Archangium violaceum: one gene and its partner. The protein of the gene in region 1 interacts with the protein of each later gene in a pairwise test. Links are inferred from orthologs where the notes say so. Each region holds a gene or a part of one and is shown on either strand. Other genes may lie near its edges. The genes, in order: rpe and eno.

Region 1 (3,290 bases):
CGTCGAGCTTCTCGTGGTGCGCGTAGGCGATCTCCGGGACGCGGCGCAGGGTGCGCGTCCAGGGAATCTGGGACAGGAAGCGGTAGGTGTGCTCCACGTGGCTCTCGATCTCCCGGCGCTCCTCCTCGGAGAGGGTGCCCTTGGCGATGGAGAGCGACTGGATCTCCCGGTCGAGCAGCAGGGGGCGCTCCTGGTCGAAGGAATCCTGGAAGCGCAGATGCCGCAGCTCATGGAGCCGCTCGAAATTCCCCTGGGCGAGCACGGTGGGCCGGTTGCAGGTGAGGACGAACTCGAGCACCTCGTCGAGCTGCTTGAGCTCCTTGGCGAGGCGCTCGTCCTCCTCGGCGTCGATCTCCGCCAGGTGGTGCGTACCGCGCAGCTTCGCGGCGGAGAGCCGGCGGCGGTAGCTCTGGAGCTGCAGGTCCTTGCGAGCCAGCTGGAAGCGGGCGCGCAGTCCCTCCATCTCGTGGGGGTAGAGCTTCTCGGCCTTGACGAGCACGGGCTCGCGCACACCCACCTTGCCGAAGTCGTGCAGGAGCGAGGCGTAGCGCAGCTCCTGGAGCTCGGTGACGCTGAAGCGCGTGTGGGCGTACAAGCCGGTGTGGACGTGCTCGAGGGCGCGGGCCATGGCCACGGTGAGGTCGGCCACGCGGCCGGAGTGACCGGCGGTGGTCGGGTCGCGGGACTCGATGGCGACCACGGAGGCGGAGACGAAGCCCTCGAAGAGCCTGTTGATCTCCTCGTGGAGGAGGGCGTTCTCGATGGCGCCAGCGGCCTGGGCGCCGAGGGCGAGCAGCAGCTCCTCGTCCTCGGAGTCGAAGGGGTTGCCGCTGAGCTTGTTGAGGGCCTGGATGACGCCGGTGACGTCGCCGTTGGCGTCGCGCATGGGGACGCACAGGACGCTCTGGGTGCGGTAGCCGCTGAGGTTGTCGAAGGTGCGGTTGAAACGCTCGTCGGCGTAGGCGTCCGGGAGGTTGATGACCTCGCCCGTCTGGGCGACCTGGCCGGCGATGCCGCTGCCCACGGGGAGACGGATCTCACTCTTGGAGCCCTGGGCCACCTTGCTCCACAGCTCGTTGCGCTCGCGGTCCAGCACGAAGAGGGAGCAGCGGTCGGCCTCGACGACCTTGCTGGCCTCGTAGAGGATGAGGGGGAGCAGCAGGTCCAGGTCGCGCTCGGCGCTCATGGCCTTGGTGACGTCCAGGATGGACGTGAGCTTCTTGAGGCGCCGGTTGAGGTCTGGAGGTTCGGGCAGCTGGGTCTGTGGAAGCACCGGGAGTGGCTCCGTCGAGGTACGGCGCACGGCCTGGGAGGACCCTTCTTAGCACGGGAGGTGGAGGCGCCGCCCCCCGGGGGGGTCCCCGGGGACGAGTCCATGGAAAGGCCGACAGTCGGGAAGCCCGCCTTGCGTGCAATCAGGCGGTACCACCCCCGGGCGGAAGTGGGTATGAAGCGGCCCCATGAATCGCCGCGTGCTCGTCTCTCCCTCGCTCCTGTCCTCTGATTTCGGCCGGTTGTCCGAGGAGGTGCGGGCCGTGGAGGCCGCTGGGGCGGATTGGATCCACGTGGACGTGATGGACGGGCGTTTCGTGCCCAACATCACGCTCGGGCCGGTGATCGTGCAGGCGATCAGACGCTCGGCGACCCGGCCGCTGGACGTGCACCTGATGATCGTCGAGCCCGAGAAGTACGTGGACGCGTTCGCGGAGGCGGGGGCGGACATCCTCACGGTGCACGTGGAGGCGTGTACGCACCTGCACCGGGTGCTGCAGCAGATCCGCCATGCGGGGGCGAAGCCGGCGGTGGTGCTCAACCCGGCCACGCCGCTGTCGGCGGTGGAGGAGGTGTTGGGCGAGGTGGAGATGGTGCTGCTGATGAGCGTGAACCCCGGTTTCGGGGGGCAGGTCTTCATCGAGCGGACGGTGGACAGGGTGCGTCGGCTGCGCGCCATGATGGATGCGCGGGGGCTGACCACGGACATCCAGGTGGACGGCGGCATCAACGCCGAGACGGCGCGGCGGGTGGTGGAAGCCGGGGCCACGGTGCTGGTGGCGGGCTCGTACGTCTTCGGCTCGAAGGACTACGCGGCGGCCATCCGCTCGCTGCGCCCCTGAGCATACACTCAGGCGTCGAGGGTCTCCTTCACCCCGGCCATCCGAGCCACCCGGGTCATGAAGGTGTGGTCGAAGGGCTTCACCTCGTAGGCGTCGGCGCCGAGCTCGAAGCAGACGTGGCGGGTGAACTGGTCCTCCACGCCACTGAGGATGATGACCTTGCAGTCGCGCGTCTCGGGGTCCTGCTTGAGGCGGGCGAGCAGGTCGCGTCCATCCTGGCTCTGGTGGATGTCGAGGATGATGACGGCTGGCCGGTGTTTCCGAGCCAGCTCCAGGACCTTCTGGGACGTGGTGTCCGCCACCGAGGAGAGGCCGGAGCGGCGGGCCTCTCGGGTGAGAGCGGACACGACGAGCGGCTCATCATCGGAGATGAGGACGACCGGAGAAAGCATGGGACCCCGGGGAGGCTGCGCTGTGCGTTCGATGAGAATCCAAGCAAGCAGTGTTCCTGATGGACGCCCTCGCGAAATGCATGGGTTACGAGCGCGGAACCCGGGTTTTCCAGGCCCTCTGGGTCATGGGTGACCCTGGGTCGGGGTGCGAGGAATGAAAAGATGATCCAGGGCCGTTGACTAGGCCGGACGGCTCTTGTACATGACCGCCCACTTCGACGGCCCGAGAGCAGTTCCGGCGGAGGACAGTGACGTATCGGGGAGTGGCTCAGCCTGGTAGAGCACTTGGTTCGGGACCAAGGGGTCGCAGGTTCAAATCCTGTCTCCCCGACCATCTGAAGGGCGCGGAATCCTTGGAGAAATCCTCGGGTCCGCGCCCTTCGTTTTTCCGGAGCCAAGAGGCCAGCAGCAACCTCGCGGCAAGCGGCGAGGGTTCACCTCCGGCGGCCCCTGGGATTACTCGGCTGGGGCTGGCTCGGGCGCTGCGAAGTCGAGCCGATCGAGGCCCTTGCGCATGTCCTCCACGGATTCATGAGTGCTCTGCGGCAGCTTGAGAGCGGCTCGTGGAATCAGTCCCGGCGGGCGTCGGCGGCAACTCCTGCCGCTGCCCGCAGAAGCTTCGAGGGAGCTCGACGAAGAACGTCGACCCCTTCCCGGGCTCGCTTTCCACCCAGATTCGCCCGACGTGCGCCTGGACGATCTGCCGCGCGATGAAGAGCCCGAGGCCGAGGCCGCCGTAATTGTGCGAGGCCGCGCGCGCGAAGCGCTCGAAGATCCTCGCCTG
Region 2 (3,259 bases), 3.1 Mb from region 1 along the record:
GATGCCGTTCGCCCTGGACAGCTCCTCCACGGAGACGCCGTAGTTCCTGGAGATCCGGTACATCGTCTCGCCCGGGGCCACCGTGTGCCGGACGGCCACCGTCCGCTGGACGGAGACGGAGACGGGGATGAGCTCCAGCTCCGGGTGGGGCTCGCGCAGCTCGCCGAGGCCCAACGGGGACTGCTCGGAGACGGACGCGGAGGGTGAAGGGGTGACGGACTTCGACACCAGCGAGCAGCCGGTGGTGCCGAGGAGCGCGAGCAGCGCGAACAGCGCCGGCCGCACCCACCTGGCGTCCGCCACCGCCAACCTCAGTCGCCTCCCCTGCCCACGTCGGAGCGCGGGAAGCCCTCGAGGTTCCAACCCGCCAGCGCCGTCATGGCTTGCGTGTCGGTGAGCTCGAAGTTGAGCGGCGTCACCGAGATGCGGCGCTCCAGGTGCACCGCGTTGCAGTCACTGCCGGGGACGTCCTCGTGCGCGTAGGAGCTGCCACCGATCCAGTAGTACTTGCGACCGCGCGGATCCTCCTTCTCCACCACGTCGTACCCGTACGAGTGCCGGCCCAGCCGGGTGATGGCGTACCCCGTGGGCTCGCCCCGGGGGACGTTGACGCTGAGCAGCATCCGGGGCGGCAGCTGGGGCTGGGCGAGCGCCGCCGCCACCAGCGAGCGGGCAAAGCGCGCCGCGTGCTGGAAGTCGAACGGCGCGCGAGACACCAGGCTGAAGGCAATGGACGGAATGCCCAGCAGCGCGGCCTCGCGGGCGGCGGCCACCGTGCCCGAGTAGTTGACGTCGTCGGCCAGGTTGGCCCCGTGGTTGATGCCGGACACCATGATCCGCGGGCGATCATCCTTCATGAGGTGATGGATCGCCAGATAAGCGCTGTCCGCCGGGGTTCCATCCACGGCGAACCAGCGCTCACGCACCTCGGTGATGCGCAGGGGGCGGTGCAGGGAGATGGCGTGCGAGGCCGCGCTCTGCTCGCGGTCCGGCGCCACCACCCACACCTCCCCCAACGGGGTCACCGCTTCCACCAGGTTGCGCAGGCCCTCGGAGAAGTAGCCGTCGTCGTTGGAGACCAGGATGCGGGGTTTCTTGTCGGCCACGGCTCTCTCTCCGTTCCTCTCGTTACTTCGACTTCAGTCCCTTGATGGCGTGCATGCCCGCGTAGCGAGCGCCCGCGCCCAGCTCCTGCTCGATGCGCAGCAGCTGGTTGTACTTGGCGATGCGGTCCGAGCGCGACGCCGAACCCGTCTTGATCTGTCCGCAGTCGAGCGCCACGGCCAGGTCGGCGATGGTGGTGTCCTCGGTCTCGCCCGAGCGGTGGCTCATCACCGAGGTGTAGCCGGCCTTGTGGGCCATGCGCACCGCGTCGAAGGTCTCCGTGAGGCTGCCGATCTGGTTCACCTTCACCAGGATGGAGTTGGCCACGCCGCCCTGGATGCCGCGGCCCAGGCGCTCCACGTTGGTGACGAAGAGATCGTCACCCACCAGCTGGATCTTGTTGCCCAGCGCGTCCGTGAGGCGCTTCCAGCCGTCCCAGTCGTCCTCGGCCATGCCGTCCTCGATGGAGACGATGGGGTAGCGCGACACGAGCTGCTGGTAGTAGTCCAGCATGCCGGCCGCATCGAACTCCTTGCCCTCGCCCTTGAGGCGGTACTTCTTGCTGCCCTTGTCGAAGAACTCGCTGGCGGCCACGTCCATGGCCAGGAACATCTGCTCGCCGGCCTTGAAGCCCGCCGAGGAGATGGCCTCCATGATGAGCTTGAGCGCCTCCTCGTTGGCCGGCAGGTCCGGGGCATAGCCGCCCTCGTCGCCCACACCGGTGGCCAGCTTGCGGCCCTTGAGGATCTTCTTCAGCGCGTGGAACACCTCGGCGCCCCAGCGCAGGCCCTCGGAGAAGGAGGGAGCGCCCGCGGGCACCACCATGAACTCCTGCACGTCCACGCGGGTGTCGGCGTGCGCGCCACCGTTGAGGATGTTCATCAGCGGCAACGGCAGGGTGCGCGCCTGCGCGCCGCCCACGTAGCGGTAGAAGGGAACGCCGAAAGCATCCGACGCCGCGCGCGCCGTGGCCATGGACACCGCCAGGATGGCGTTGGCGCCCAGCTTGCTCTTGGTGGGCGTGCCGTCCATCTCCAGCATCTGCATGTCCACCGCGTACTGGTCCGCGGCATCCATGCCCACCAGCTCGGGGGCGATCGTCTCCATGATGTTGGAGACGGCCTTGCGCACGCCCTTGCCCAGGTAGCGGTTCTTCTCCCCGTCCCGCAGCTCCAGGGCCTCATGCTCACCGGTGGAGGCACCGGACGGTACCGCCGCACGGCCCTTGGCTCCGCCCGCCAGGAAAACCTCGGCCTCCACGGTGGGGTTACCGCGGGAGTCGAGCACTTCACGCGCCACGATTTGAGCGATCTCGGTCATGGCGCGGGGTTCTAGAGGACACCCCCGCCCCGAGCAAGCTTGCTCGACAGGAGGACTGCTACACTGTCGGCCCCCCGAAGCCCCTCCCGCCGCCCCATGCCTCCGCGCCGACCCGCCGCCCCCGTTTCCGACCCGCACCCGCGCCTGCGCGGCCGAGGCGCCCTCCTGGGCCTCGCCGTCGGTGACGCGCTCGGCGCCCCCTTGAAGACACGGCGTCTGCCCGCCCCACCCTTCCCCCAGCTCGCGGACGGACTCTTCCGGGAGCTCAAGGGCGGGGGCCCCTTCGAGCTGCGGCGGGGCCAGGTGGGCGAGAGCGGGCAGATGGCCAGCTGTCTGGGCGCCGGTCTGCGCGAGCTCAAGAGCTACGACCCGGATGACATGCTGCGCCGTTACCTCGCCTGGCAGGGGCATGCCGTGGGCATGAGCGAGTCCACGCGCGAGGTGATGACGGAGCTCCTCGAGTCCGGCCTGCCCAGGGCCACGGCCGCGCGGCGCGTGTGGCTGCGCGGCCTCCGGCGCCCCGCGGGCAACGGCAGCCTCGCGCGTACCGCCCCCATCGGCGTCTTCTTCCACAAGGACGCCCAGGCGCGAGTGCAGGCCTCGCTCGCCGACTCCGCGCTCACGCACTTCGACCCGTGCTGCCAGCTGGCCTGCGCCGCCCTCAACGGCTCCATCGCGCACGCCCTTGGCGCGGGCGAGAAGCTGAAGACGGAGGATCTCATCACGGCCGCCATCAGCGGGCTGTCCGTGGCCAGTGCGTCCCTGGGCCGCTCGGCCGCCGACTACGTCCAGGAGGTGTCGCGCGCCACGGCCGCGCTCCGGGAGGACCTGGCGG

What was found.
Region 2: the proteins of rpe (region 1) and eno interact in binary tests that used the Escherichia coli proteins (3 or more experiments, as listed by UniProt). The link is inferred for Archangium violaceum from one-to-one orthologs.

What each region holds. Positions count from the first base shown.
Region 1 is NZ_CP069396.1:2,127,178-2,130,467, forward strand. What follows is about bases 306-3,287. They hold rpe (ribulose-phosphate 3-epimerase), read left to right. Parts: upstream 306-1,460; coding sequence 1,461-2,114; downstream 2,115-3,287. Other genes in these bases: JRI60_RS08965 (HD domain-containing phosphohydrolase), read right to left, coding at 306-1,273; JRI60_RS08975 (response regulator), read right to left, coding at 2,123-2,506; JRI60_RS08985 (AAA family ATPase), read right to left, coding at 3,036-3,287. In the rest of the region: more of JRI60_RS08965, read right to left, coding at 1-305; more of JRI60_RS08985, read right to left, coding at 3,288-3,290. UniProt on the Escherichia coli protein: Catalyzes the reversible epimerization of D-ribulose 5-phosphate to D-xylulose 5-phosphate.
Region 2 is NZ_CP069396.1:5,223,468-5,226,726, reverse strand. What follows is about bases 277-3,227. They hold eno (phosphopyruvate hydratase), read right to left. Parts: upstream 2,425-3,227; coding sequence 1,129-2,424; downstream 277-1,128. Other genes in these bases: JRI60_RS21400 (ADP-ribosylglycohydrolase family protein), read left to right, coding at 2,521-3,227; surE (5'/3'-nucleotidase SurE), read right to left, coding at 312-1,106; JRI60_RS21415 (peptidoglycan DD-metalloendopeptidase family protein), read right to left, coding at 277-303. Outside these bases: more of JRI60_RS21415, read right to left, coding at 1-276; more of JRI60_RS21400, read left to right, coding at 3,228-3,259. UniProt on the Escherichia coli protein: Catalyzes the reversible conversion of 2-phosphoglycerate (2-PG) into phosphoenolpyruvate (PEP). It is essential for the degradation of carbohydrates via glycolysis.